Regions from separate parts of the Staphylococcus sp. MZ3 genome, predicted to be linked through region 1. Evidence: riboswitches for the same ligand, from Rfam matches in the RefSeq annotation. Region 1 holds a riboswitch; the other holds the start of a gene.

The links. A riboswitch is a leader RNA that binds a small molecule or an ion and turns the genes downstream of it on or off. The one in region 1 is predicted to bind FMN.
Region 2: it holds a riboswitch for FMN, as region 1 does, so the genes downstream of both, ribD (bifunctional diaminohydroxyphosphoribosylaminopyrimidine deaminase/5-amino-6-(5-phosphoribosylamino)uracil reductase RibD) here and KI230_RS07415 (ECF transporter S component) in region 1, are expected to answer to the same signal.

What each region holds. Positions count from the first base shown of each region.
Region 1 is NZ_CP076026.1:1,545,419-1,561,601, reverse strand. It holds gene KI230_RS07445 (hypothetical protein) at 1-2,094, shown strand, start outside; gene KI230_RS07440 (DUF1672 domain-containing protein) at 2,185-3,102, shown strand; gene KI230_RS07435 (DUF1672 domain-containing protein) at 3,160-4,080, shown strand; partial or broken gene KI230_RS07430 (hypothetical protein) at 4,092-4,491, shown strand; gene KI230_RS07425 (DUF1672 domain-containing protein) at 4,605-5,531, shown strand; gene KI230_RS07420 (DUF1672 domain-containing protein) at 5,609-6,535, shown strand; FMN riboswitch at 6,946-7,080, shown strand; gene KI230_RS07415 (ECF transporter S component) at 7,142-7,687, shown strand; gene KI230_RS07410 (ferredoxin) at 7,793-8,041, opposite strand; gene KI230_RS07405 (YpbB family protein) at 8,149-9,102, shown strand; gene KI230_RS07400 (RecQ family ATP-dependent DNA helicase) at 9,092-10,471, shown strand; gene ebpS (elastin-binding protein EbpS) at 10,624-12,084, shown strand; gene KI230_RS07390 (hypothetical protein) at 12,209-12,325, shown strand; gene ypdA (bacillithiol disulfide reductase YpdA) at 12,486-13,472, shown strand; gene KI230_RS07380 (asparaginase) at 13,587-14,555, opposite strand; gene cmk ((d)CMP kinase) at 14,632-15,291, shown strand; gene KI230_RS07370 (hypothetical protein) at 15,322-15,438, shown strand; gene KI230_RS07365 (hypothetical protein) at 15,555-15,746, shown strand; gene rpsA (30S ribosomal protein S1) at 16,003-16,183, shown strand, end outside.
Region 2 is NZ_CP076026.1:1,861,448-1,877,630, reverse strand. It holds gene KI230_RS08995 (IS110 family RNA-guided transposase) at 1-750, opposite strand, end outside; gene KI230_RS08990 (fluoride efflux transporter FluC) at 1,177-1,530, opposite strand; gene crcB (fluoride efflux transporter CrcB) at 1,527-1,892, opposite strand; gene KI230_RS08980 (hypothetical protein) at 2,148-2,450, opposite strand; gene KI230_RS08975 (transaldolase) at 2,710-3,423, shown strand; gene sdpA (CPBP family intramembrane glutamic endopeptidase SdpA) at 3,864-4,499, opposite strand; gene KI230_RS08965 (hypothetical protein) at 4,795-5,238, shown strand; gene KI230_RS08960 (competence protein ComK) at 5,225-5,668, opposite strand; gene sigS (RNA polymerase sigma factor SigS) at 5,781-6,251, opposite strand; gene KI230_RS08950 (hypothetical protein) at 6,450-6,674, shown strand; gene sagB (peptidoglycan release complex glucosaminidase SagB) at 6,950-7,804, shown strand; gene arsC (arsenate reductase (thioredoxin)) at 8,099-8,494, opposite strand; gene arsB (arsenite efflux transporter membrane subunit ArsB) at 8,512-9,804, opposite strand; gene KI230_RS08930 (ArsR/SmtB family transcription factor) at 9,804-10,118, opposite strand; gene KI230_RS08925 (FAD/NAD(P)-binding protein) at 10,641-12,143, shown strand; FMN riboswitch at 12,362-12,497, shown strand; gene ribD (bifunctional diaminohydroxyphosphoribosylaminopyrimidine deaminase/5-amino-6-(5-phosphoribosylamino)uracil reductase RibD) at 12,624-13,667, shown strand; gene KI230_RS08915 (riboflavin synthase) at 13,674-14,306, shown strand; gene ribB (3,4-dihydroxy-2-butanone-4-phosphate synthase) at 14,317-15,498, shown strand; gene ribH (6,7-dimethyl-8-ribityllumazine synthase) at 15,511-15,975, shown strand; gene KI230_RS08900 (proline dehydrogenase family protein) at 16,097-16,183, opposite strand, start outside.

The DNA.
Region 1 (16,183 bases):
AATAAAGAAATTAAAGTTAATGGAAAACGATTTATGCAAGTAGATAGTTACAATGATGATAAAAATAGGAATTTGAATGGTGCTGCTGATATTAAAATATATGAGTTGTTAGATGATAAAAGTAAACCAACAGGCCAACAGACTATCGTCTATCAAGGAACTTCTAATGAGGCAATTAATCCTAAAAACCCACTTAGGTCTAAAAATATCGGTGATGATTGGATACAAAACATCAAATTAATGAATGATTCAAATATGTCCACACAATATTTGAATCAAGCGGATGAATTTTCAAATCAATATAAGAAAAAAATAGAAGATGCAAATAAATTATCAAAAAGTGAATTTCTTAGAAAATATAATACAAATCCTAAAAATTACAAGCACAAAAGCATTGTAGCTGACGGTGGTAATTCCGAAGGTGGCGCAGGAGCAAAATATCATGGGGCCAAACATCAAAATGAAAATATAGTTGCTTCTAATCCTGCTATGTTACCATATGCTTCATGGGAACAATATAAAAATTCAAAATTTAAAAATATGATTAGTTTTCATAGTACAAATGACTTACTATCATGGTTACAAGATCCATTTGCGAAAGAAATGCCAGGTAAAAGAATTAATATAAGAGATGGTGTTCCAACTTTAAATGGATTAATTGATAGTCATCTTGGTTTTAAAAGGGAATTCAATTCGAAAACTAATGAATATAAGGATATACCTGTTCATAAAATAGAATCGGTCAAGGATACAGAGATTAAAAATGGAAAAGAAGTGAAAAAGGTTATAAATATAAATCTAGACATGGATGGTAGAATTCCAATAAATGTTTGGACAGGGGATTCAATAGCGAGGTCAGGTAAAGGGGGAAATATTAAGTTAGATATTGAGAAATTAGGTGATTTATACCAACTTGTTACAGGGGAAACAAGCATTATGTTACAAGAATGTGTGACATTTTTAAATGAAAGTTTTAATATATCTCAGTCGGAAAATTCTTATTTTGGAGATAGAAAGCATAAGTTAAAACAAAAATTTAAGAATGTAATTGAAATTGATGTTTTAGAAAATATGAGTAGAGACATTACATCTAAAAAGAATGAGTTATTTGAAAGTATAGATTCTTTTATGGATAAAATTGGACCTATTGCAATTTTAGTTCCAGCTTTAAACTTGAAACCGTTAAAGTGGGGTATTAATAAGGTCGATAGTCAACTCCAGAGTGGAATAGAAAGAATTCACGACTCAATCGATAAAATATTAGTAAAAATGTTTAAAAATTTAGATCATGATTTACAAGATGGTGTGACGGAAGAAATGATGAAACATTTAAAAATCGTTAGCGAAAATATCGTTCTAATTAAAAATCAAAATGACATTTATGGTAATCAAATTGCTGATATAAAAAGTATCATGTCCTATCAAGATGCTACTATTATGGATGGAAACCTAAATATCAATTATAATGGTCAACATATGGTTTCGGGTAAAGTTAACCTTTCAAAATATTTATCAAGAAAAATGACTATTTTAAAAAATCATATTGATAATGCTGTTGAAGAATTATCTGATTATATTCAAAAAGTTTATAATGAAAATTTCAAAGAGTTAGTAAGAAATATAAATAACACAACAGAAATTATAAAAGGAATTATAGATGGTCTTAATTTATTAATTACAATGTTATACGAAAAAAGAATCATTGATGGTTTAAAAGAATCCTCTATTGATCGAAAACAATTTGAAAATTCAATAGAAGAATTAAAAATAAACCTAACAAAATGGACAGATTTTTTACATGATTTAAAGGCAGCATCGCCGATTTTAGAAAATCACTTAGATGATATAGTTAGAAATATGAAACCGTTAATTGTTAATCAGATTTTTGAACCATCTCATTATGATGATATGTTTATTTTAAACACTCAAGCTCATGCACGTCTTGATCAAATGGCACAACAGTTTGAAGTTGTTTGTAATGGTTTGAACGAAAATGAAGGGCAAGCTATTCAAACAATGGATCAATCTGCTTCGTTAATTCGTTCAAACTTAATTCAAGTTAAAGAACAATTAGAAAAACTAGCAGTATACTAATTAATTTATTAAAAGCTACTTGTTTTCATTGAGAATAAGTAGTTTTTTCAAACATAAAAGTTTTACAAACACATAAATGGGTGATGTGCTATGTTTAAAAGAACTAAACTAATCTTAATAGCAACGATACTACTATCAGGATGTTCAACTACCAATAACGAATCCAACAATGAAACAAAATCAGTACCAGAAGAAATGGAAGCTTCCAGATATGTAGGACAAGGCTTCCAACCACCTGCAGAAAAAGATGCGATTGAATTTGCGAAGAAGCATAAAGATAAAATTGCTAAACGAGGCGAACAATTTTTTATGGATAACTTTGGTCTAAAAGTTAAAGCTACCAATGTTGTAGGTAGTGGAAAAGGCGTAGAAGTATTCGTGCATTGTGATGACCACGATATCGTATTTAATGCAAGTATTCCATTTGACAAATCAATTATTGACAGTGATAGCTCAATAAAAAGTGAGGATAAAGGCGATGATATGAGTACTTTAGTTGGTACAGTGTTGAGTGGCTTTGAATATCGAGCACAAAAAGAAAAGTATGACAATTTATATAAATTTTTCAAAGATAATGAAGAGAAATATCAATATACAGGCTTTACTAAAGAAGCAATCAACAAGACACAAAATGTCGGATATAAAAATAAATATTTCTATATTACATACACGACTATAAGTTTAGATGAATATCGTAAGTATTATGAACCATTGATTCAAAAAAATGATAAAGAATTTAAAGAAGGAATGGAACGAGCAAGAAAAGAAGTAAATTACGCTGCTAATACAGATACAGTAACAACATTGTTTAGTACAAAGAAAAATTTTACTAAAGACAATACAGTTGATGATGTAATTGAACTGAGTGATAAACTATATAATTTTAAAAATAAGCCAGAAAAATCTACAATTACAATTCAAATAGGAAAGCCTACTATTAATACTAAAAAAGCCTTTTATGATGATAATGATCCAATAGAATATGGAGTTTATCGTAAAGATGAATAAATTTTTTTTAAAATGCTTTTTAATATTCTATATAAACACATAAATGGGTGATGAGATATGTTTAAAAAGGCGAAATTAATCTTAACAGCAACGCTACTGTTATCAGGATGTTCCGCGATGAATAATGAATCAAAAAAAGACACAAATACAGAAACAAATACAGAAATAAAATCAGTACCAGAAGAAATGGAAGCTTCAAAATATGTAGGCCAAGGTTTCCAACCACCTGCAGAAAAAGATGCGATTGAATTTGCGAAGAAGCATCGTAAAGAATTTGAAAAAGTAGGTGAACAATTCTTTAAAGATAACTTTGGACTAAAAGTTAAAGCTACAAATGTTGTAGGTAAAGATGATGGTGTAGAAGTTTATGTGCATTGCGAAGATCATGGCATTGTATTTAATGCAAGTTTACCTTTGTACAAAGATGCCATCCATCAAAAAGGATCAATGCGTAGTAATGACAACGCTGATGATATGAGTATGATGGTAGGTACAGTACTCAGTGGCTTTGAATATCGAGCGCAAAAAGAAAAGTATGATAACTTATATAAATTCTTTAAAGAAAATGAAGAGAAATATCAATATACAGGATTTACAAACGAGGCAATTAACAAGACACAAAACGTCGGGTATCAAAATGAATACTTTTATATTACATATTTATCAAGAAACTTAAAAGAATATCGTAAATATTATGAACCATTGATTCATAAAAATGATAAAGAATTTAAAGAAGGTATGCAACGAGCCAGAAAAGAGCTAAATTATACTGCAAATACTGATGCTGTTTCTACACTTTTTTCTACTAAGAAAAACTTTACTAAAGACAATACAGTAGATGATGTGATTGAATTGAGTAATAAATTAAAGGATAAACCCAATATGCCTCAAAAATCTCAAGTTACTATTCAATTAGGAAAACCAAGTATAAATACTAAAAAGCCGTTTTATGACGATATAAATCCAATTGAAGGGTGAGTGAATATAAAGTGAATAAAATAAATGATAGAGACATAGCAGAATTGAGCAGTTATTGGGTTTATCAAGATATAAATGAAAAAAGTTTTTAAAGTAAATGGAAAACGGTTCAAACAAATAGATTATTATAATGATAAAAATAACGATAATATGAAAGATGCAGTTGATATAAAAACCTACGAGCTACTAAATGATCAGGGGGAACCAACTGGTCAACAGACGATAATTTATCAAGGAACATCTAAAGAGGCAATTAATCCAGATAATCCATTAAAATCATTGGGTATTGGAGATGATTGGCTGCAAAATGCTAAATTAATGAATAATTAAATTAAAATCAGAGATTGTTTAACGCAAGTAGATGTATTTGAAGATTTATATAGAAATAAACTAAATGACGCAAATAAATTAAGAGAGTAAAACTATTTGCAAAATGAAATTTTTAAAAACTACTTGTTTTCATTGAGAATAAGTAGTTTTTTTAAACATAAAAGTTTTACAAACACATAAATGGGTGATGATATATGTTTAAAAAGGCGAAATTAATCTTAATAGCAACACTTCTGCTATCAGGATGTTCCGCGATGGAAAATGAATCAAAAAAAGACACAAAAACAGAAACAAAATCAGTACCAGAAGAAATGGAAGCTTCAAAATATGTAGGCCAAGGCTTCCAACCACCTGCAGAAAAAGATGCGATTGAATTTGCGAAGAAGCATAAAGATAAAATTGCTAAACGAGGCGAACAATTTTTTATGGATAACTTTGGTCTAAAAGTTAAAGCTACCAATGTTGTAGGTAGTGGAAAAGGCGTAGAAGTATTCGTGCATTGTGATGACCACGATATCGTATTTAATGCAAGTATTCCATTTGACAAATCAATTATTGACAGTGATAGCTCAATAAAAAGTGAGGATAAAGGCGATGATATGAGTACTTTAGTTGGTACAGTGTTGAGTGGCTTTGAATATCGAGCACAAAAAGAAAAGTATGACAATTTATATAAATTTTTCAAAGATAATGAAGAGAAATATCAATATACAGGATTTACAAAAGAGGCAATTAACAAGACACAAAATAGTGGCTATGAAAATGAATATTTTTATATTACGACTATACCGTATAATTTAACTGAGTATAGAGACTATTTTGAACCATTATTAAACAGAAGTAACAGTGAATTTTCAAAAGAAATGTCAAATGTTAAGAAGCAATTAAAAGATAAGTCAAAAGTTTCGTTAACTACTACTCTATTTAGTAAAAAGAAGAACTATACTAAAAAAAATAATAGTGAAAATGTAATAGAAATGGCAGAAGAAATAAAAAAAGAAAAAGATATTCCAAATGAGATAGATCTTAGTATACAATTTTCAGATAATAGAATAAATACTATTAAACCAAATTATAGCAGTAAAGATAATTCGGAATATGGAGTATTTGATAATGAATAAAATAAATGATAGAGATTTCACAGAGATTGGTGGATATTGGTTTTATCAAGATATAAATGATAAATGGGTGATGAGATATGTTTAAAAAGGCGAAATTAATCTTAATAGCAACACTTCTGCTATCAGGATGTTCCGCGATGGAAAATGAATCAAAAAAAGACACAAAAACAGAAACAAAATCAGTACCAGAAGAAATGGAAGCTTCAAAATATGTAGGCCAAGGCTTCCAACCACCTGCAGAAAAAGATGCGATTGAATTTGCGAAGAAGCATCGTAAAGAATTTGAAAAAGTAGGTGAACAATTCTTTAAAGACAACTTTGGACTGAAGGTAAAGGCTACCAATGTTGTAGGTAAAGATGATGGTGTAGAAGTTTATGTGCATTGTGATGATCATGGCATTGTATTTAATGCTAGTCTACCTTTGTACAAAGATGCCATCCATCAAAAAGGGTCAATGCGTAGTAATGACAACGGTGATAATATGAGTATGATGGTGGGTGCAGTGCTTAGTGGATTTGAATATCGAGCGCAAAAAGAAAAGTATGATAATTTATATGAATTTTTTAAAGATAATGAAAAGAAATATCAATATACAGGCTTTACTAAAGAAGCAATCAACAAGACGCAAAACGTCGGGTATCAAAATGAATACTTTTATATTACATATTTATCAAGAAATTTAAAAGAATATCGTAAATATTACGAACCATTGATTCATAAAAATGATAAAGAATTTAAAGAAGGTATGCAACAAGCTAGAAAAGAGCTAAACTATACTGCAAATAGTAATACTGTAGCAACGTTGTTTAGTACGAATGATAAAAAAAACAGAAAAGAAAAGATAAATAATGTAATAGATTTATCCGAGAAAATTGAAAGGACAAAAGATATGCCAATCAAAAATACTATAACTACTCAATTGGGAAATAAATTTATTGGCACAAAAAAAGCTCGTTTTGATGATAAGAAAGTAGTGTCGTTTGGAGCGTTTGAAGATGAATAAAATTAATGATGAAAATTTAACGGAGAATAGTGTATATTGAGTAGATCAAGAATAAAAAGATAATTCTACTATTGTTGTGAATGGAAATAAGTAGAAGATTTTAAGTATAACTTCTGGCGATTTAATTAATAATATAAATGGAAATACTGATATAAAGCTTTTTGACCTACTAGATTCTTATAATTTGCTTTCCATTTTATGACGATCTTGACCTAATTGTGTGGTAGGTTCAAAAAAGCCATCCCAACAACAGATAAAACCACAAACCAATCAAACCTATCCAAACAATGCTCGCAAATCACCAATGAAACACTTTCCAATTACGTAACCATGATCTATTTTAAGCATAGTTATTGAGGTTTTGTGATATATAGTATAAAATTAATGAGAATTAAATTTAATAATGTAAAATTCATCTTCGGGGTCGGGTGTAATTCCCAACCGGCAGTAAATAAAGCCTGCGACCTGCTAGTATGTATCATATTAGTGGCTGATCTAGTGAGATTCTAGAGCCGACAGTATAGTCTGGATGGGAGAAGATGGAGGTTTTTTGTTGTGCAATAATCCTCCTATTCTTACGAGATGAATGGAAGGAGAAAATTGAATATGCAACAAAATAAACGTCTTATCACAATAAGTATGTTGAGCGCGATTGCGTTTGTGTTAACTTTTATCAAGTTTCCTATACCATTTTTGCCACCATACTTAACTTTAGATTTTAGTGATGTACCGTCACTACTAGCTACATTTACGTTTGGACCAGTTGCCGGTATCGTAGTTGCACTGGTTAAAAATTTATTGAACTACTTATTTAGTATGGGCGATCCAGTTGGACCATTTGCTAACTTTTTAGCAGGCGCAAGTTTCTTATTAACTGCTTACGCCATCTATAAAAATAAACGTTCAACAAAATCTTTGATTACTGGATTAATCATTGCAACAATCGTTATGACTATCGTGTTGAGTATTTTGAACTATTTCGTTCTATTACCTTTGTACGGTATGATATTTAACTTAGCTGATATCGCAAATAATCTTAAAGTAATCATTGTTTCAGGAATTATACCATTCAATATTATTAAAGGTATCGTTATTTCTATTGTATTTATTTTACTATATAGAAGGCTTGCGAATTTCTTGAAAAGAATTTAATCAAATTAAAGCAAAATAATATACACATAATAATAAAAAGCAGGTGACTATCAATAAACGATAGCTTGCCTGCTTTTTCTATGGAACATTTGTCTAAAAAATCAATTATTCAAATTTTAAAGCGTCCCCATCAAATGATTCGTCTGCAATTTTAATAGAATCTGTAGGGCATCCATCAATTGCATCTTCCATATCTTCATATAATTCCTCAGGTACTTCTGCAGTACCTTGGTTATCGTCAAGGATTACGAAAGCAATACCTTCGTCGTCGTAATCATATATATCTGGCGCTGCTGCACCGCATGCACCACATGCAATACAAGTATCCATATCAACGATTGTATATTTTGCCAATGTCTTCGCCTCCTTTGATAAAAATGCTAAAATAGTAATGTGACTAAAATTTTAGACAGCATCATTTTTATTTTCAAATTATCCGTTTTACAGAGTGAGGGTTAAATTTGCAACACATTATAAAAACAGCATTACAACAAACATTTAACTATAAAACAAATAAAAGTATTTACAATATCTTAGTTGGTAAGAAATCTCACCAAACCTTTTTTGACGCTTGTAGTCAACAACAGTTGTCATTATATCACAGTTTACCACTATTAAAATATCCGTCTTTTGAGCTATTTTTAGAAAAAATCAATGAATTTAATGCTGAAATGGAAATCATGTTGCATCCTAGATATACATTTGAAAGCATGGGGCAAACATTTCAAGCAATTCAACTATTAGTGCAAACCATGTCTAATACCAAACAACATGTTTTTCATTTTGTACCAATCTCTCAAAATAATAAGATACAAGAAACTGTAAAGATTGTCTATAACTACATTAAAGAAAACCAATTACAAATTGATTTTGAAAATGAACTACATAACTTGTTTAAAGCAATAACTTTAAAAGGGCCATGTTACTTACATTATTATTTGCAAGGCTATGATGAACCAATGTATACGAGACAGCAAGTTAGTTTAATAGAAAAGCTATCTCAACAGCAATTGTTTGAATACGAAATGAATAATTTAGTGACAATGATGTTTGAATTAGAAAGTGGAGAATATACTATTTTATCAAAAATAATAATGAAACCTACATTATTAAATCAAACTTATATTACTTATACAAAATTGCTTGAACAATTCACGATGGAAGATATAGCGGCTCAACAACAAGTTAAAATCAATACTATCGAAGATCATGTACTTGAAATCTTAATCAAAGGTTACATGTCTAATTACGATGATTATGTTGAACTAGAAGATCAACTCCAGTTTTTGAATTTTTATCAACAGCATCGTGGCGAACGATTAAAATTTTACAAAGAACAATTTGACACGTTATCATATTTTCAATTAAAAGTATTAATCGTTGGATTTGAAAGAGGTGATCTGAATGTTGCATGATATTTTACGAAACAAATTTGGATTCGAGAGTTTTAAACCGGGACAACAGGAAATTATAGAAAGTATAATGTCTCAACAACACACTCTAGGTATACTTCCAACTGGAAGTGGAAAGAGTTTGTGTTATCAAATACCTACGTATTTATCAGGTAAGCCGACATTAATTATCTCACCGTTAATATCTTTAATGGATGACCAAGTTATGCAGTTGAAAATAAATGGAGAAAAACGTGTAACATGTATTCACTCTGGTATGGATGAAATTGAGAAAAAGCATAATATTAAATGTTTACGACATAGCCGCTTCATCTTTCTAAGTCCAGAATTTCTCCTGCAACCGTCAAATTTTAAATTAATATCTATGATAGACTTTGGCATGATTGTTCTAGATGAAGCACATTGCCTATCTGAATGGGGATATGATTTCAGACCACATTATGCTCTAATAGGAAAAGTAACAAAGCATTTTAAAGAAGCGGTTGTCTTAGCATTGACAGCAACTGCACCACCGCATTTACAAGATGATTTGACGGAAATGTTAGCGATTCAATTCAATGTTATTAAAACTACAATGAATCGCCCAAATATAAGCTTTAAGCATCTTAATTTTCATGATGATGAAGATAAAATTGAATGGTTGCTGCCGTTTCTACAACAGTCGGGACCAACGATTATTTATGTCTCATCGAAAAAGATGTGTCTGAATTTAGCGCAACTTATTTATGATTCAGGTTTTCTTACAGGTATTTATCATGGTGATATGAATTATCAAGAGCGACACACAGTTCAACAACAATTTTTAAATAATGATATTCCGATTATAGTCGCAACGAGTGCTTTTGGTATGGGAATTAATAAAAAAGATATTCGCACAATCATTCACTTTCATCTTTCAACAAGTCCTTCTAACTACATTCAAGAAATTGGCCGTGCGGGTCGCGATGGTGAACTAAGTCAGGCAATTAGTTTATTTCAACCGGACGATAAATATATTTTAGAAACGTTATTATTTGCAGATATGATAACAGAAGAAGATGTACAAAATTTCGAAATAGGAGAATTTTTAGCACCCGATAAACAAGACGTTTTGACAACGTTGCATTCATTCTATAGTATCGGCGCCTTGAAACAGATATTTAAGCAATCATTTAAACGAAAGCAATTAGGATTCTTTCGCATGATTGGCTATTGCAAATTGGATCAATGTAGACGGAAGTATTTATTAGAATTTTTCGGTGAATATCCACCGGCACAAGATCGATGTTGTGACAATGATTCTAATATAACTGATATCGTAATTTTAAATAAGAAGAAGGTAATTAGAAGTATTGGATTTGATGAAAAGTTGCAAAATTTATTTCTCAGATAGTATTACTTTACTAAAAGAAAATTGACAAGCTATAATTAGTGTATACACAATTGAAAAATGATTGAAATAATTTTGAAAAATATACATAAACATATGTCATGTGGGTATATTTTATGTAAAATCATTGTAATAGAATAGAAAGGAAGATGGCTATGTCTAATAATTTTAAAGATGACTTTGAAAAAAATCGTCAATCGATAGACACAAATTCACATCAAGACCATACGGAAGATGTTGAAAAAGACCAATCAGAATTAGAACATCAGGATACAATAGAGAATACGGAGCAACAGTTTCCGCCAAGAAATGCCCAAAGAAGAAAAAGACGCCGTGATTTAGCAACGAATCATAATAAACAAGTTCACAATGAATCACAAACATCTGAAGACAATGTTCAAAATGAGGCTGGCACAATAGATGATCGTCAAGTTGAATCATCACACAGTACTGAAAGTCAAGAACCTAGCCATCAAGACAGTACACCTCAACATGAAGAGGAATATTATAATAAGAATGCTTTTGCAATGGATAAATCACATCCAGAACCAATCGAAGACAATGATAAACACGATACTATTAAAAATGCAGAAAATAACACTGAGCATTCAACAGTTTCTGATAAGAGTGAAGCTGAACAATCTCACCAACCTAAACCATATTTTGCAACAGGTGCTAACCAAGCAAATACATCAAAAGATAAACATGATGATGTAACTGTTAAGCAAGACAAAGATGAATCTAAAGATCATCATAGTGGTAAAAAAGGCGCAGCAATTGGTGCTGGAACAGCGGGTGTTGCAGGTGCAGCTGGTGCAATGGGTGTTTCTAAAGCTAAGAAACATTCAAATGACGCTCAAAACAAAAGTAATTCTGGCAAGGCGAATAACTCGACTGAGGATAAAGCGTCTCAAGATAAGTCTAAAGATCATCATAATGGCAAAAAAGGTGCAGCGATCGGTGCTGGAACAGCAGGTTTGGCTGGAGGCGCAGCAAGTAAAAGTGCTTCTGCCGCTTCAAAACCACATGCCTCTAATAATGCAAGCCAAAACCATGATGAACATGACCATCATGACAGAGATAAAGAACGTAAAAAAGGTGGCATGGCCAAAGTATTGTTACCATTAATTGCAGCTGTACTAATTATCGGTGCATTAGCGATATTTGGAGGCATGGCATTAAACAATCATAATAATGGTACAAAAGAAAATAAAATCGCGAATACAAATAAAAATAATGCTGATGAAAGTAAAGACAAAGACACATCTAAAGACGCTTCTAAAGATAAATCAAAATCTACAGACAGTGATAAATCAAAAGATGATCAAGACAAAGCGACTAAAGATGAAACTGATAATGATCAAAACAACGCTAATCAAGCGAACAACCAAGCACAAAATAATCAAAATCAACAACAAGCTAATCAAAATCAACAACAGCAACAACAACGTCAAGGTGGTGGCCAAAGACATACAGTGAATGGTCAAGAAAACTTATACCGTATCGCAATTCAATACTACGGTTCAGGTTCACCGGAAAATGTTGAAAAAATTAGACGTGCCAATGGTTTAAGTGGTAACAATATTAGAAACGGTCAACAAATCGTTATTCCATAATATAACTATATAAATTGTAACTGAACTGCTATATACAAACGTGCATATTATAAGTATCTCTAAATATTTTGGAGAACTTAAATTGCGCTTATAAGTATGTAGCGGTTTTTTCATTTTTCAAAGTTTGTTATTTAACAAGGTCTTGTCTCGAATATTGGCATATCAATTAAACTTTTTAAATAGTCATCAAAAAGATAAAACACCACAATCAACAAATTTAACGAGGAAGAATAAAAAATAAATCAACATATTAAATTGTAGTGTTATTCAACTCCGTAGCTAACAATTCTCTATGCACATTAAACAAATTGTCAAAAATATATCATAAATCTTCAAGCACAGACTTAGCGCATCAATCACTGAACTGTTATAATAGTTTGGGATTAAAGGAGGCCGAAACAATGCAAAAAGTTGAAAGTATCATAATTGGTGGAGGGCCATGCGGATTAAGTGCGGCTATTGAACAAAAAAGAAAAGGTATTGATACCTTAATTATTGAAAAGGGTAATGTCGTTGAATCAATCTACAATTATCCTACTCACCAAACATTTTTCTCATCAAGTGATAAATTAAGTATTGGGGACGTACCGTTTATCGTTGAAGAAAGTAAACCAAGACGTAATCAAGCGCTAGTTTATTACCGAGAAGTTGTAAAACATCATCAATTAAAAGTAAATGCATTTGAAGAAGTATTAACTGTTAAAAAAATGAATAATAAATTTACTATTACTACGACGAAAGATGTTTATGAATGTCGATTTTTAACAATCGCGACAGGCTATTATGGTCAGCATAATACATTAGAAGTTGAAGGTGCGGATTTACCTAAAGTGTTCCATTATTTTAAAGAGGCACATCCGTATTTTGATCAAGATGTTGTAATTATCGGTGGTAAGAATTCGGCTATCGATGCTGCTTTGGAGTTGGAAAAAGCTGGTGCTAACGTGACGGTTCTATATCGTGGTGGAGATTATTCGCCTTCAATTAAACCGTGGATACTTCCAAATTTCACAGCATTAGTAAATCATGAAAAAATTGACATGGAATTTAATGCTAATGTTACCCAAATAACTGAAGATACTGTGACTTATGAAGTAAATGGTGAAAGTAAAACAATACACAATGATTATGTATTTGCGATGATTGGTTATCATCCCGATTATGAATTTTTAAAATCTGTAGGCATTCAAATTAATACAAATGAATTTGGAACAGCGCCTATGTATAATAAAGAAACATACGAAACAAATATCGAAAATTGCTATATTGCAGGTGTAATTGCTGCAGGGAACGATGCGAATACCATTTTTATTGAAAATGGTAAATTCCACGGTGGCATTATTGCTCAAAGCATGCTAGCTAAGAAACAAACGCCCTTAGAATCATAAAAATAAAGGTCTATGTACTAAATATCTTAGTTTTACAACGACTGACATTCATGATATGTCAAATGAGGTTGATGACTAATTATTGTACATAGACCTTTTTATGTTAAGTAATCATTATAATTCAAAATATGATTTGATTTCAGCTTTATCTAAATTGTTGCTTAACGCGACTAATAATTTTAATCTTGCTTTTGGACCATTCAAACCGTTAGAAAAAATAAAACCTTGTTGTGCGAGTTGGTAACCACCACCATCGTATGCGTAAGTTGGACTCACAATACCATTAAAGGAACGTGAAACTAGCACAATAGGTATATTTAAAGATACTAATTGTTGAATGCCTTCTAATGCGCTTGGAGGTATGTTGCCTTGTCCTAACGCTTCAATAACCATACCATCGATACCTTCACGACTATAAAAACTAAAAATGTCACCTGGCATACCCATATATGCTTTTACTAATGGTACATTTAGTTTCTCATTGACAGTTTCCAATGCTTGTTGGCGATATGGCATATGATGGAATTGCACACGATCCTTTGTCAATACACCTAGCGGACCATGATTTGGACTTTGAAATGTGTTTGTATTAGACGTATGTGTTTTGGTAACATTACGGGCCGTATGTATTTCATCATTAAATACAACCATCACGCCTTTATGACGGGCCTTTTCATCAGAGGCAACGCGAATAGCGGAAATATAATTATATAATCCGTCAGAACCAATTTCATTAGACGAGCGCATTGCGCCAGTAATAACAACAGGTTGCTCGATACCTAATATTAAATCAAGTAAAAAGGCAGTTTCTTCTAACGTATCGGTACCATGCGTGATAACGAAACCATCATAATATTTATTTGTTACTGCTTCTAAAATAATATCCTTTAATTGTTTAACATGTTGGATTGTCATATGAGGTGATGGTACATTAAAAGGATTTAATTCATCTATTTGTGCATATTGATTTATGACATCTTGATGCATTGAAATAGGGTTGATATCATTTGTTACTACTTTATTAGATTGGTCTTGTGACATACTAATGGTGCCACCAGTATGAATAACAAGTAGATGTTTCATATATTTCCTCCTATATTTCGTTTACCTAATTATGATAAAATATTATTCATAAAACGACAAGGAAGGGAAATGACGCATGAAAGCCATTAATATTGCATTAGATGGTCCAGCTGCTGCCGGAAAAAGTACAATTGCAAAACGTGTAGCCAGCGAACTATCAATGATTTATGTTGATACAGGAGCAATGTATCGTGCATTAACATACAAATATTTAAAATTAAACAAAACTGAGGACTTTGCAAAACTAGTTGACCAAACAACATTAGATTTAACTTATAAAGCAGATAAAGGTCAATGTGTCATTTTAGATAACGAAGATGTAACAGACTTTTTAAGAAATAATGATGTGACGCAACATGTTTCATACGTTGCATCTAAAGAGCCAGTACGTTCATTCGCCGTTAAAAAACAAAAAGAGTTAGCTGCAGAAAAAGGTATCGTAATGGATGGTCGCGATATCGGAACTGTAGTGCTACCAGATGCAGATTTAAAAGTATATATGATTGCATCAGTTGAAGAGCGAGCAGAAAGAAGATATAAAGATAATCAATTAAGAGGTATCGAATCAAATTTTGAAGATTTAAAACGTGATATTGAAGCTCGTGATCAATATGACATGAACCGTGAAATATCACCATTAAGAAAAGCAGATGATGCAGTGACATTAGATACGACAGGCAAGTCGATTGAAGAAGTTACTGACGAAATTTTAGCGATGGTGAGTCAAATTAAATAATCTAATAAGTCATAACTATCTATTTGTAATGTGCAACGCTTAACGCATATACAAAATGAATGTGCTGATAATGATTTACTCAAATTAAAAGGTGATTTTTATTCAATGATGAATGAAAGTTGCCTTTTTATTTTTGGTAAAAGTTAATGCGTCAGTGAATTGTGTAAGTTTTTCAAAAAGTAAAAAGAAATAATAAAGGTGAATTATTAGAATTCCAAAAATAATTCATTACATTCATAAAGCATTTTACAAATGGTAAGAAAATGAGTGTTACAAATCTAAATATTGCAAAAGAAGCTGATTTAGTCACAAAAAATGTCCTATGTAATAATTCGAGAAAGATGCACTATATACGGTCTTCTTACTATTCAAATGTAAAAGTTGCTTATTTGCGTGGCTTTTTGTTTTATAAAAGTATAAAATTTTACTATAATATATCTTGTAGAGAACAATGAAATGACAGACTTATAAAACAAAATAGTAAGCTATGCTAATTTTTATACAAAAAATATGTATAAACATAGCAAACTGTATTACTTTGATACAAAAATGGTTGTAATAAATATTTATCGATATGACGACTTGAATATGATAAAGTGACATATTTATGTATATGACTATTTCGCAAAATGTAATCGAGGTAGAATTTCTTGACAATTCTGTCAGTTTATAAGATGTTATAAATATGTAGTGTATAAGGAGGCAAACAAGATGACTGAAGAATTCAATGAATCAATGATTAACGATATTAAAGAAGGTGACAAAGTCACTGGCGAGGTACAACAAGTTGAAGACAAGCAAGTTGTTGTTCATATCAACGGTGGTAAATTTAATGGGATTATTCCTATTAGTCAACTATCTACGCATCATATTGATAGCCCAAGTGAAGTTG
Region 2 (16,183 bases), 320 kb from region 1:
TTTAAGATGTTGTATAGATTGTTTTAAATGTCTAATTAACAACCGTGCTTTTTCTACAAGAAATGAATGTCTATCGACATTCGGATAGCTTTCCCGAGCAATGTTAACCAATTGGTGTGCGTGATTTTCAGCTTTATTCATAGATAGACCTTTATCAGTCGAATTGAATATATAAGAAATAAGAGTATCAATATCCATATTTCTCACCATATCTGGATGAGTAAATCGTTCTGCGATGTTAAGTGCAATGATAGAATATCGACTACTAAATAATTTTTCTAAACCAGGAAAAGTTTGATGAAGCTGTTCAACAATTTCAAATTTAAGCCGATTTTGTTCATTTTCAATTTCTAGATGAAAACGTGCACGCTCTCGCAACTCAAAGAAGATAGATTCATACATAGGTAAGGTTTCCATTGCTTTTAAAGTAGGTGCTAATTGCGCAAGTTTATGTGCATCAGCTTGATCGGTTTTCCATGATCTTAAAGAACTTGTTCTGAATTTAGCTTCTAACGGGTTCATCTCAATATAATTAATTTGATTTATGCGACAAAATCGAGTCATACCTCTTGAATAAATACCAGTAGATTCAAAAATGATTTGTAGGTGGTCTAAATCATTCAAATACTTTAATAAATAATTATAACCATTTTTATTATTTTGAATGGTAAATTCTCTTTGAAATTGATCGTTATGATAATGAGCTACGACACTACTTCTTTTACTAATATCAACACCTAAGTAATTGATAAATATAGCCTCCTTTAAAAAATTGAGAAGTGAGAACTTTACTTAACCTTTCTCATTTCATTTTCCTCTACACGGTTTCAAGAACCCAACATACTTCAAACGAATTTCAAAAGGCGAGAGTAAAGCTGACTTGTTTTTTATACGGGTTTAAGACCCAAGAGAACGCACAGTCTACTCCTCTCTATAACTATAAAAAATAGCTATGAAAAAATCTATCGTCATAGATTTCTTCATAGCTAATCTTAGTATGTTTATTTTCGACTAGTTTGGAGAATTTATTGACATTCACATTATTTAAACGGTAACAAAGATTATTGAAATTTGGTAGGCATTTTATGGTGCTAAAAAATTTGCATGAAAATTAAAAAATGCTTCGTTCAGGAAGGTGTCGTAATTTACCTATTTGCTGAATGAAGCATTTTATTTTTAAATATGATAGCCAATATAACAAGCTATAAATCCAATGATGAATTGTAAAAGTGAATAATTGAGAAAAAGGTTAATATTAAATTTTGGCGTCATCATTAGTGTAAGTTCCTTGGCTAACGTTGAGAAAGTTGTTAAGCCACCTAAAAAACCGGTAACAAAGAACGCAGGGAACCATGAGATTGAAATTGATAAGCCTATAGTTAATCCAATTAAAAAACTACCAACTAGATTTACTATCAATGTTGCGATAGGTAACTTTGAAGTAAATTTATGATTAAAATAATCAGTAATGGCACTTCTAGTAATTGCACCGAAACCGCCGCCAATCATGACTAAAATGATTGATATCATGATAAACCACCACCTAGTTTTATACCGACGTAACATAACAAAATACCAAAGACATAACTTGTTACAGCATATAGTAGTAAAGTTATAAATTGTTGATGATCAAACATATGTATTAATTCTAATTGAAATGTTGAAAAAGTCGTTAAAGCACCAAGAAAACCAGTCGTAATAGCTTTTTTTAGCGTCGGATGGTTTGAAAAAAATGCAATTGTTAAGGCTGTTAGCAATCCCATTACAAAGGCACCAGTCAAATTGGCTATCAGTGTTCCGATTGGAAAACCTCCGTCAGTATTCAGAAAAGAAATGAGGTAACGTAATAAAGCGCCTAAAGCACCACCGATAAAAATATATACATATTGCATTTGGTTCACCTCGAAAAGAAGTAGTTTGAATTTAAAAAAGAGGTTTTGGCAACGCGACGACAAAAATTGTCGATGCATTATCAAACCTCATTATATGTTATATCTTGTTGTATAACTATAGCGATTAGATGTATAGTTATGATTTCGAAAATCTAATATTTTTTATACGCAACAACGTCATCAAATTGTTTTACTCATTATAGCATGATACATTGTATTGTTTTGTATTAAGGCTACATTGACATTTTATCTTTTTTAAATAAAACCGAATGTACGAACAATTGAAAAGATATGTACTAAAATAACAATTAGAATAATCCAAGGCAAACTTTTACTCGCAATTCTAATCCAATCTGCATCAGGCTTTAGTGATTTAATTGAACGATCTGCAAAAATTATAGACAAAATTAGTACAATTGAGTTAATAACACTGCAGAAAAGTATTAATTTAATAAAAGAATTAAAAAGTCCACTTAGGAAAACGTTATTTGTATTAAAGAAAAAGCTTAAAATAATCATTAAGCTAGATAAGTAAAAGTATTTTTTTGAACGAGACATGCTAGACCTCCTGGATGGTTATCATTTACATATCGTATCATAAACAATCATAAAACAATAGTTTTATTAACTTGTAGACACAATGTTTACTAAAGTCATTTTTTAAAAATATAGGCAAAAAATTAGCTATATATTATAAAAGCGTGATATAAATGTTTTATATAACAAAGAAATAAAAATCATTTTTTACAAATGGTTGTAAGAAAAAGACATGCAGATGTTGTTAAAATTTTAATAAGAATCAAGGAGGCTATATTATATGGCTAAACTAAATGTAGAAGTATTTGCGGACGGTGCAGATATTGAAGAAATGAAAGCAGCTTATAAAAACAAACAAGTGGATGGTTTTACAACAAATCCTAGTTTAATGGCGAAAGCGGGCGTAACAGATTACAAAGCTTTTGCTGAAGAAGCTGTGAAAGAAATTCCAGATGCTTCAATTTCATTTGAAGTATTTGCAGACGATTTAGAAACTATGGAAAAAGAAGCAGCAATTCTAAAACAATATGGCGAAAATGTATTTGTTAAAATTCCTATTGTAAATACAAAAGGTGAATCAACGATTCCTTTAATTAAAAAGCTTTCAGCTGACAATGTGAGATTAAACGTTACGGCTGTTTACACAATTGAACAAGTTAAAGAAATAACTGAAGCAGTAACTGAAGGTGTGCCAACATATGTTTCAGTATTTGCAGGACGTATTGCAGATACAGGCGTAGATCCATTACCATTAATGAAAGAGGCTGTAAAAGTTACGCATAGTAAAGACGGCGTTAAATTATTATGGGCAAGTTGCCGCGAATTATTCAATGTGATTCAAGCTGATGAAATTGGTGCAGATATTATTACATGCCCTGCAGATGTTGTGAAAAAAGTGAATACAAACTTAGGTCGCGATATTAACGAATTATCAGTAGATACAGTTAAAGGCTTTGCGAAAGATATTCAATCTTCAGGTCTTTCTATTCTATAATTTATAAACATATTTAAACCCTCATAGGCATTGTGCTTATGGGGGTTTTTCCATCATAGTTATTAATGAAGAAGAAGGCAAAATTCAGCTAAGTAAAAGCTCGAGTTATAAAAAAAGTCTAAATTGATTCAACAGGAGTAGAAAAGGAAATTAGCCTCGCATATTTTAGAAAATGAATAAAAACAATTACTATATGCAACTCAAGAATTAAATATTATTTAAGCCACATACCTATTAGAGTACAAAATATACAAGTTGTACTTATATATAGGTATGTGACTTTTGATTTTAAGCGTAAAGCAAAAGTTTTTATGTTTGTATTAGTTCTAAATTATTTTGCACTTGATGACACGTATTTTTGAGTTTAAGTGGTGACTCAAGTTCAATAAAATAAATATCAGATAGATAATTTGAAAATAATATGAAAGGTTATCTCAAAATTATCTCCATATTATAAAGAGCAGAGCTAACAAGTTATTTAAGAAGTGCATGAATATTACCACTTCTAATCGTTTTGTTTTTATATAAATTAGACCAAAAATCAAACCAGAATATAAGTAAGGTAAATAACCAATCCAAGTGTCAGATTCGTGTAATGATGCAAAAACTAAACTAGACACAATTAACCCTAAAAACAAGTGTTTTCTGAAGATAACCCTTATTATCATACCGCGAAAAACAATTTCTTCCACAATAGCGGGGATGATGGTAACAGTGAAAATAGAAATATAGAATGGTGTATTTCGTATTTCTTGCTCTAATTGTTGTTCATTTGCCGGTACGTCATGAAAATATAAATAAAGATTATCTAACCCATAAATTAATAGTGCACCGCCTATAATATAAATAACTTGAGACAATGTTAATTTTTTAAAAGAGAATAAATTGATTTTGAATAGCCTCAATAGAATTAAACCTACTAATACAATCAGCATACTATAAAGTAAATGTACTTCACTGACAACTATGCCGATAAATAAAATGATAGTAATAAAAAATGCTGCCATTAAAGTTAAAAAATAATTTCCTCGTGTAACCGATAAATCATCGTAAAAAAAGTCTTTGAATTTTTGCATGCTAAATCCTTTCTTTTCATTTTTTAAAATTATTTTGAATGTAATATGATTATGGCTAGATTCATTATATATGAAACATATATACGATTAAAATTTATCATTGTATCTACCTAAAAAGCATTAGTTTGAAAAATTAGCAGACTGTATTTTAGCGTTAAATCACCATAAATGAAATTGTAATATGGATTTTTGTAGATTTGATACATATATTTCTGTAAAATATATAAAATACACTTTCAATTGACGCTAATGTTTAAAATTACGTCAATATTATAAAGGAGAGAAATCCTTAATTATGAATAAAGCATCATTTGATAAAAAAGTTAAAAAGCAATTATGGTTTTTGAACAAGAAGGAGAAACAAGCATTAGATCAACGATTGTCTTCTATATCTGATGATGACAGCGTTAACTTAAATAAGCCTGTTACCTTTGCTAATGCTTACTTAAGACAAAATGTATTTCGAAATAAAGAAACAAAAAGTTATAGTATGTTTGTTACATTAGTAGTGATGATGTTTGCTTATGTTGCTTTATTAGGTTTGTTTTTATTTGGGCTAATTACAAGTCTATCTGGCGTACAATTTTTCATTAATCCTAAGGTAGATTTATCTACAACTGTTGTTATTTTAACAATTATTGGAGCGATTTTATTAATGATTGTTAGCATATATTTTATAAAAGTTGTGACATCATACTTTACTAAGAAACTTTTAGAAATTAAATTTAATTCGAAATAGTATTTTCAATGAAGTGCTTCAAAGCTAAACTTTCATGACATTTTTTTGAAACTAGAGAAAATGGCTCATCAACTTCTAGCTGAATGCCTTCTTGAAAATGTATTAATGTTGAATTCTCTATGGCAGTCATACCAACAATATAATGTGCATTGATATAAATTTGTATCGGTGCACGTTTATGTTTTAACGGAAAAAGTATAGTTTTTGGGTTGATGTAAATAGGAACCAGTTTATTAATATTTAGTATGTTTTTTGCAGTCTCAATTAGCACACTTTGTGATGACAAATGCAATTTCGCATAATATGAAACGAGTTTGTTAATTGGAACTTTAAGAATATAATCACAATGTAAAAAGACACAATTTGTTTCGAGATGGTTTGAAGTAGCAGTTTGGATATAAAGTAGATATTTAGTAGAATTGTCTTGCAAATATAGTACTCCTCGTTTAATAAGTTGTTAATTTAATGGTTAAAATAAATTTATATGAAGATGTTAGGGTGTTTCAACATCATTAACACATCGACCGAAATTTCACAATAAACTAATTAAAATTATGTTGGCATTTACGCTTAACGGACATCTTAATTAATTTAATCGTTGAAAGCGATAATGACATGATTTCAGCAATTTCAAATTGCTTGTATCCTTCAAGGTATAGTTTGAGCCATAGTCTTTCTCTTTGATTTAAAAGCTTGAAGATATCTTGTAAACGAAGGTCATGTTCATTAAAGTATGTTGGTTGTTCAGTTAATGTTGGTGAATTATTCTCACATAAAATGACATCTTTTAATTGATTTTGTTGTCTGAATAAATCGATAAGGTAAAAATTTAATCGAGTGAATAAAAAAGAGGATAAAGATTGCTTGCTTGAGGGTTTATATATCTGACTCAATTGCCACATTTTTATCAAGAGTAGTTGATAATACTCATCATAATTATAGCTAATATTATATTTTTTTAAAAGATGGTGTATGATTTTGTGGTGTTTGTTGTATACGTCATTAAATTTCAAGTAGTCATTCTCCAAGTTATACGTATAACAAATATTTCCGGATAAAGTTAGAATAAAATATTTAGAAAAATCATTCATTTGCGTAATCGCTAAATTAAGTGTTAAATATAAGACATAAGTAATTAATTTAATGTGATATGATGTATTATTACTTTGCTAAATAGTAGATAGAACAAAATTTGTAATCGGGAGGTAACAATGGATTACGCACATTTAAATTTAGAACATTTTTTTGCACGAAACGACGATTTAGATGTTATAAGAGATCGCGCTGATTTCGTGATGATAAATAACTTCACTAATGAAATGATGTATCGTGATGGTCAAATTGAAGGCACGATTGATTTAAATCAGTACTATTATAAAAATAGATCAAATGCAGCAAGTTTTATTATGATGGATTATAAAAAAGAAACTAAGTAAACGAACAAAAGAATTTTTTGTTTTTTAATACGTGAATAATAAGATTATTGATATAAAGGTTTTCAAAGGTTATACAAAAAGATAAAACATTTATGATTCGTAGATCAACGTAAAGTAATGTTGATAAATGGTTTAAAACGTTTCATTTACATTACTGTTTATTTATGAATATGTAACAATGCATAGATAAAATTGTTAAACGGTTTTAATAATGTTAAACTTTATTATCGTAGTCAAACTGAATGTATAACAACAATGACCTAAGAGGTGTGGATATGAATAAACACAAGAAAGGTTCTATTTTTGGAATAATAGGACTTGTTGTCATATTTGCTGTTGTCTCATTTTTATTTTTCTCAATGATATCCGATCAGATATTTTTCAAACATGTTAAATCCGACATTAAGATTGAAAAGTTAAATGTTACATTAAACGATGCAGCAAAGAAACAAATAAATAATTATACGAGTCAACAGGTATCAAATAAAAAGAATGATGCATGGAGAGATGCATCTGCAACTGAAATTAAAAGTGCAATGGATAGCGGTACTTTTATCGATAATGAAAAGCAAAAATATCAATTTTTAGATTTATCAAAGTATCAAGGGATTGATAAAAATAGAATTAAACGTATGTTAGTAGATAGACCAACGTTATTGAAACATACGGATGATTTCTTAAAAGCTGCTAAAGATAAGCACGTTAACGAAGTTTATTTAATTTCACATGCATTATTAGAAACTGGCGCAGTTAAAAGTGAATTAGCTAATGGAGTCGAAATTGATGGCAAAAAATACTACAATTTCTATGGAGTAGGAGCCCTTGATAAAGACCCAATTAAAACAGGTGCAGAATATGCTAAAAAGCATGGTTGGGATACACCTGAAAAAGCTATTTCAGGCGGTGCTGATTTCATTCATAAGCACTTCTTATCAAGCACAGATCAAAATACATTGTATAGTATGAGATGGAATCCAAAAAATCCAGGAGAACATCAATATGCTACTGATATTAAGTGGGCAGAAAGTAATGCAACAATTATCGCTGACTTTTATAAGAACATGAAGACTGAAGGAAAATACTTCAAATACTTTGTGTATAAAGATGACAGTAAACATTTGAATAAGTAATTTGATAAGCTACGAGTTGTTTTTATGACTCGGACATACTAAAAAGACGCTTTCTATCTTGTTTTGATAGAAAGCGTCTTTTTGCATTAGAGAAAACACATTGATTGATAATCCCACCAATGCAAGTGGGGCAGGACATCGATAAAGAATTACTTTTTCTTTAGAAATTAGTATTTCTTATGCATGAGTTTTACTCATGTATTCCTATTTTTAAGTACACATTAGTTATAGCTAATGATAAAGAACCACTACATAATAAATCATTAGTGTTTTTTTATCATTTCTGTCCCACTCTCATCGTGATTTGAAATTTTCAATTGCGATTTTAATTTCATCTCTTACACGTTGGAACTCTGACCAAGGCTTGCCTGCAGGATCATCAAATCCCCAATGTTCTTTCTTAACATTTGTTGGTAAAGAAGGGCAATTTACGTCTGCATCACTACATAATGTAACAACTAAATTTGAATTTTTAATAATATTATTATCGATTAAATCTGATGTATGATTTGATATATCAATGCCTACTTCTTTCATAGCTTCTATCGCTTTGGGATTAACACCGTGTGTTTCGATACCAGCAGAATATACATTCCAATCATCCGCTAAGATTTGTTTAGCCCAACCTTCAGCCATTTGACTTCGACATGAGTTGCCTGTACATATAAAATAAATTGTTTTTTTAGTCATAACAATCTCCTAATTAATTAAAATATGATAAGTGTTAGATACAACCCTATGAGGGTTATAAATAGTACTGGAATTGTAATGATGATACCGGTTTTAAAGTATGTGCCCCAAGAAATCTTAACATCTTTTTGTGTTAAGACGTGTAACCACAGTAATGTAGCTAGAGAGCCTATCGGTGTAATTTTTGGACCTAAATCAGACCCGATAACATTCGCATAAATTAGGCCTTCTTTTAACATGCCATGGACATTTGATTGACCAATAGCAATCGCATCTATTAAAACTGTAGGCATATTATTCATTATTGATGATAAAAACGCTGAAATGAAGCCCATTCCCAAAATGGTGCTAAATAGACCGTAATTGGAAATATATTCTAATATTTTAGCCAATATTAAAGTAATGCCAGCATTTCTTAAGCCGAATACGACGATATACATACCAATTGAAAATAATACTATATTCCAAGGTGCGCCCTTAATGACTTGCTTAATATTTACAGCATTTGATTTACGAGCCAACATTAGAAAAATAAAAGCAATGATTCCAGTGAAAATTGATACCGGAATTTTAGTAAATTCACTGATTAGATAGCCGAAAAGTAATATAACTAGCACAATCCATGAAATTTTAAATAGCTTTAAATCATTAATGGCATCTTTAGGATGCTTTATATTATTATCATCAAACGTTTTAGGTATCGCCTTTCTAAAATATAACCACAATACTATAATACTTGCTAAAAGTGAGAATAAATTAGGTATAATCATTCTACTAAAATATCGAATGAATCCTATATGAAAATAATCAGCAGATATAATATTCACTAGATTGCTCACGATCAAAGGTAAAGAAGTTGTGTCAGCTATAAAACCACTCGCAATAATAAAAGGGAATATGGCCCGCTTACTAAAACCTATATTTTTAACCATCGCTAATACAATAGGCGTTAAGATTAACGCTGCGCCATCATTTGCGAAAAATGCAGCAACAATGGCACCCAATAATATGATATAAACGAACATTTTTAAACCATTGCCTTTTGAAGCATGAAGCATGTGAATAGCTGACCATTCGAATAATCCAACTTTATCTAATATTAATGAAATAAGAATGACTGAGACAAAAGTCAAAGTAGCATTCCAAACAATACCTGTTACTTCGAAAACATCGGAAAAACTTACAACACCAGTAATAACAGCAATAAAGGCACCAGTTAATGCGGTAATGCCAATATCTAGGCCTTTAGGTTGCCATAATACAAATAATAAAGTTACTAGAAAAATGAGTGTCGCTAAAGTTGTCATCATTAGCATTCACCAGTCTTAAGGTTATGACAAATACATCGTTGGTTAGAGGTATGAACCTTTGACAAGTTATTAATTACGGACTCAAAAATATTATGATTGAGCTGGTATAAATGTTTATTTCCGATTTTTCGTGTCGTAACTAAGTTGGTTTTTACTAATGCTTTCATATGATAGCTAAGTGTAGGTTGAGAGAATTGAAAATGTGCTAACAAATCACAAGCGCATAACTCTCCACAAGAAAGTAAATCTAGTATTTCTAATCTGCTTGAATCTGATAAAACTTTTAAAAATGTTGCTAGTTCTTTATACGTCATAACATACCTCCTAGACGTTAAATAGATTATCATCTATATAGATGAATGTCTATGTTCCTTTGGTATATTACACGATATGACTATGTAATTTAAATTTGGTTTTAGTATTAAAAGGGTATTAAAGATAAATTATAGATATTGATTTTGCAAAATATACTCTTTGTTTTGCATTGAAAAAGGTGATTAGCCATATCTTGAGTGTATGGCCAATCACCTTAGTTGAATTTATTTTGTAATCAAGGGTATTGATTAAGAAGCTTTGTTTTTACGACTAAAAATCATAAATAGAATTACTAATGAGATTAATATCTTTGCTATAAATTTCAATTTAATTCACCTCGTTAAAAATATTTTAACACAAACACTAAGGTTGATATTAAATGAAAAGTTTTAAATGGTTTAATGGTTGTGAAAGTGAAATAATAGCTTGCCTTAATAAATTTTATTAAAAATACCAAATTGCTATAATTATAGGTAATAGTTTAAATATAATATTTTGAATTACAAAAGGATGGATGATATATGCGTGTAGCAATAATAGGCATGGGAACTGCTGGTGTAAGTGTATTGAGAGAGTTAGTTAAGCACCCGAAGTTTAATCAATTAGATATAGATTTATACGATGATAAAGTAAATATGGGACAGGGCGTACCATTTCAAAATGATAGTTCTGAGCTGCTAATTAATATGCCTTCGAAAAAGATGAGTTTAAATTTAGATGATGAGACTGAATTTTGGAAGTGGTATAAACAACAAACTGATTTTAATTTTGATGAACCTGCATATTTACCGAGATTTGTATTCGGACATTATATGAAATCTTATTTATCTATGTTCACGAAAATATATCCAAATATATCAACTAATTATAATAAAGTTCAAGAGATTTATACAAATTCTAATATCGATGAAACGAATTTAACTTATTACATATGTACTACAAATTCAGGACAATCATGGCAAGCGTACGATTATGTATTTTTAACATGTGGTACATTTGCCTACCATGATCCATATAACTTAAAGGGTAAAAAAGGATATATCGCTACGCCTTATCCAACATATAATACGTTAGACGAAGTAAATGAACTGGACGATATTGCGATTATTGGTACAGGCCTTGCCAGTTTAGATGTTGTCCGTTATGTTGCTGCTCATCATCCGAAATTACCAATTACTATGACGAGTCGTTCTGCTCATTTACCAAGTGTAAGAGGTACAATGATAGACGTGACATTCAAGTACTTAACTAAAGACAAATTAAATGACATTAAAAAACATCATTTCGGCAATGCACCGCTTGATACTTTAGTTTCTTTATTTTTAAAAGAATGTGCTGAATATGACATTGATTTTAAAAAATTAGTATATAGACGTACAGGAAATCATATTGCAGATTTGAAGTATGATTTAGCGCGTCCAACAGAAATGGGCATTTTCCAAAGTATGATTGAACATTTGAAAGAGAATTTAAATTGGATATGGAATAGCTTAAGTATTGAAGACCAACATCAATTTAATCAAAAATACTCAAAGATGATTCAATTAAATTCAAATCCAATGCCTCCAAGAACTGCTGAACTAATTATTGAATTAATAGAAAATAAGTCTTTAATTTTGAAAAAAGATTTAGAAGATGTGAAACATGATGGCAAGTTGTATTATTTTTCATACAAAAACCAAGAATCAGTAGACATATATAATGTTGTCATTAACGCGACAGGTGCAAAAAGTCATTTAAATGAATTGGATCAAGATGATCAATTAATTAAAAATCTTGAAAATAGACAAATTGTACAAGCACACCCAATGGGAGGCATACAAATCATTCCGGAAACCAATCAAGTTATTAGTCCAAGGTTTGGAACATTAACAAATATGATTGCGATAGGTCAAATGACAAACGGTGTTAATAAACTACGAAATGGTGTGAAAATGATTGTAGAACAAGTTGCGCATACAGTATCTCAATTATATGATGCTTTAGAATCGAATGAGCAACAACAGCGCAGTGACAATCAATAATTTGTAACTAGAAGATAATAAAGAGAACGCTCTATAGAGACGAATTGAAGGTTTGATTTTAATGTCTGTTAGTAAGAATCATATCAATGAGATGCCTATAGTACTCATGTTATATTAAATTAAAACCGTCATTAATTGTTTTTTCAGAAAACATATAGTATCATTTTAAATGTAGTTGACATACTACGTACTCAAATAATCTATAACAATTTCATATATAATTCTTTCGGGGCAGGGTGAAATTCCCAACCGGCAGTAAATAAAGCCTGCGACCTGCTAATATGTTTCATATTAGTGGCTGATCTAGTGAGATTCTAGAGCCGACAGTTAAAGTCTGGATGGGAGAAAGAATGTTAATTATCGACAAAGATAATGTAGCGTATTTGTAAAAATGTGTACAAATAGGCTTATTTAACGATAAATTTTTCTCCTTGCATCTTAATTCATGATGTGAGGATTTTTGTTTATAGAGGTGATCATTTGAGTCAATTTATGGATTATGCGATTCAACTTGCAAATATGGTACAAGGTCAAACAGGTGTTAATCCACCCGTTGGCGCTGTTGTAGTTAAAGAAGGTAGGATTGTTGGTATTGGTGCACACTTGAGAAAAGGTGACAAGCATGCGGAGGTTCAAGCACTTGATATGGCACAACAAAATGCTGAAGGTGCGACGATTTATATTACGTTAGAGCCATGTAGTCATTTTGGTTCAACACCACCCTGTGTTAACAAAATTATTGATTGTAAGATAACTAAAGTAGTTTACGCAACAAAAGACAATTCGTTAGACACACATGGTGATGAGACGTTACGGGCTCACGGTATTGAGGTTGAATGCGTTTATGATGAACGTGCATCACAATTATACCAAGACTTTTTTAAAGCAAAAGCAAAGCAACTGCCACAAATTACAGTGAAAGTATCTGCAAGTTTAGATGGTAAACAAGCGAATGATAATGGACAAAGTCAATGGATTACTAACAAAGAGGTTAAACAAGATGTCTATAAGTTAAGACATCGACACGACGCAGTGTTAACTGGAAGACGTACAGTTGAATTAGATGATCCACAATATACTACACGTATTCAAGATGGAAAAAACCCTATAAAAGTAATATTGTCTAAGTCTGGGAATATTCATTTTAATCAGCAAATTTATCAAGATGAATCAACACCAATTTGGATATATACTGAAAATCCAAATTTAACAACCAATCAAACACATATTGAAATTATTTACTTGAAGTCTTGCGATTTAACAACAATTCTTCACAATTTATATAAAAGAGGAGTTGGAACTTTGCTAGTCGAGGCAGGTCCAACCACTACTTCAGAATTTCTCCAATCTAATTATATAGATGAATTTATTCTCTATTATGCCCCGAAATTAATTGGCGGATCTGGAAATTATCAATTTTATCAAACAAATGATGTGATTGAGATACCAGATGCGAACCAATTTGAAATTGTTCATTCCGAGTTATTAAATCAAAATGTTAAATTAACTTTACGAAAGAAGTGATGATGCATGTTTACTGGCATCGTTGAAGAAATAGGTGTCGTTAAAAGTGTTCAAATTCGTCAATCAGTCAGGACGATTGAAATCGAAGCACATAAGATTACGGCAGATATGCATATTGGTGATTCCATCAGTGTTAATGGTGCATGTTTAACAGTGATTGATTTTAATCAGACATCTTTTACTGTTCAAGTAATTAAAGGCACTGAAAATAAAACCTATTTAGCAGATGTTAAGCGACAATCAGAAGTAAATTTAGAGCGTGCCATGGGTGGTAACGGTAGGTTTGGTGGACATTTTGTCCTCGGTCATGTAGATGAACTAGGAACAGTTTCAAAAATAAATGAAACAGCCAATGCCAAAATTATTACGATTCAATGTAGCCAACATATTAATAATCAGTTAGTTAAGCAAGGGTCTATTACTGTGGATGGTGTAAGTCTAACGGTATTTGATAAGCATGATAACAGTTTTGACATTCATCTTATTCCAGAAACGAGGCGTTCAACGATTTTATCATCCAAAAAATTAGGAGATAAAGTACATTTAGAAACAGACGTTTTGTTTAAATATGTTGAAAATATTTTAAATAAAGATAAAGACCAATTATCTGTAGATAAATTAAGAGCATTTGGTTTTTAGGAGGGGTAGCATGCAATTCGATAATATTGACAGTGCTTTAATGGCTTTAAAAAATGGAGAAACAATTATTGTAGTAGATGATGAGAATCGTGAAAATGAAGGTGATTTAGTAGCGGTCACTGAATGGATGAACGATAATACCATTAATTTTATGGCGAAAGAAGCAAGGGGATTAATATGCGCACCAGTGTCTAAAGATATTGCACAACGTTTGGATTTGGTACAAATGGTTGATGATAACTCCGACATCTTTGGTACGCAATTTACAGTGAGTATTGATCATGTAGATACAACAACAGGAATTAGTGCTTATGAACGTACATTGACTGCCAAAAAGCTCATTGATCCTAGTAGTGAAGCTAAAGATTTTAATCGTCCTGGTCATTTATTTCCATTAGTAGCACAAGATAAAGGCGTATTAGCTAGAAATGGACACACAGAAGCGGCTGTTGATTTAGCTAAACTTACTGGTGCCAAGCCCGCTGGTGTCATTTGTGAGATTATGAATGATGACGGCACGATGGCGAAAGGACAAGATTTACAAAAGTTTAAAGAAAAACATCAATTAAAGATGATTACGATTGATGATTTAATTGAATATCGTAAAAAATTAGAACCAGAAATTGAATTTAAGGCAAAAGTGAAAATGCCTACAGATTTCGGAACATTTGATATGTATGGTTTTAAAGCGACATACACAGATGAAGAGATAGTTGTACTGACAAAAGGTGCAATTCGACAACATGAAAATGTACGCTTACATTCTGCGTGCCTTACAGGCGATATTTTCCATAGTCAACGTTGTGATTGTGGTGCTCAACTTGAATCGTCTATGAAGTATATCAATGAACATGGTGGCATGATTATTTATCTACCTCAAGAAGGTCGTGGCATAGGATTGTTAAACAAATTACGCGCATATGAATTAATTGAGCAAGGATATGATACAGTAACTGCAAATTTAGCATTAGGTTTTGATGAAGATTTGCGAGATTATCATATTGCTGCACAGATTTTAAAATATTTTAACATCGAACATATCAATTTATTAAGTAATAATCCAAGTAAATTTGAGGGATTAAAACAATATGGCATTGATATTGCAGAAAGAATTGAAGTTATCGTACCAGAAACGGTACATAATCATGATTATATGGAAACGAAAAAAATAAAAATGGGTCATTTAATATAGGAGGATTTTAACATGAATTTTGAAGGTAAATTAATTGGAAAAGATTTGAAAGTTGCAATCGTAGTTAGTCGATTTAATGATTTTATCACTGGAAGATTACTTGAAGGTGCAAAAGATACTTTGATTCGACATGATGTTAATGAAGACAATATTGATGTAGCATTTGTGCCAGGTGCGTTTGAAATTCCTTTAGTAGCTAAAAAATTAGCCTCATCAGGAAATTATGATGCAATAATTACATTAGGATGCGTAATTCGCGGTGCTACGTCTCATTATGATTATGTTTGTAATGAAGTCGCGAAAGGTGTTTCTAAAGTAAATGATCAAACTAATGTACCAGTCATATTTGGTATTTTAACGACTGAAAGTATTGAACAAGCTGTGGAAAGAGCAGGTACGAAAGCTGGCAATAAAGGTGCGGAAGCAGCAGTAAGTGCAATTGAAATGGCTAATTTATTAAAATCTATAAAAGCATAGAGCACTGTTGTGAGTTCATAATCAAAGATTTATAAATGATTCAGAACTGCCAATTTAACATTTAGGAGCCTAGAACATTGATTATTGTTCCAGACTCCTAAATTATTGTTTATGTCATGCTCTATTTACGGCATAATTTTTTAATTGTACTTAAACCTAACATAACTGTAGCTCCTAAAGCTGCAATTATGCCAACACGTTTTAAGCC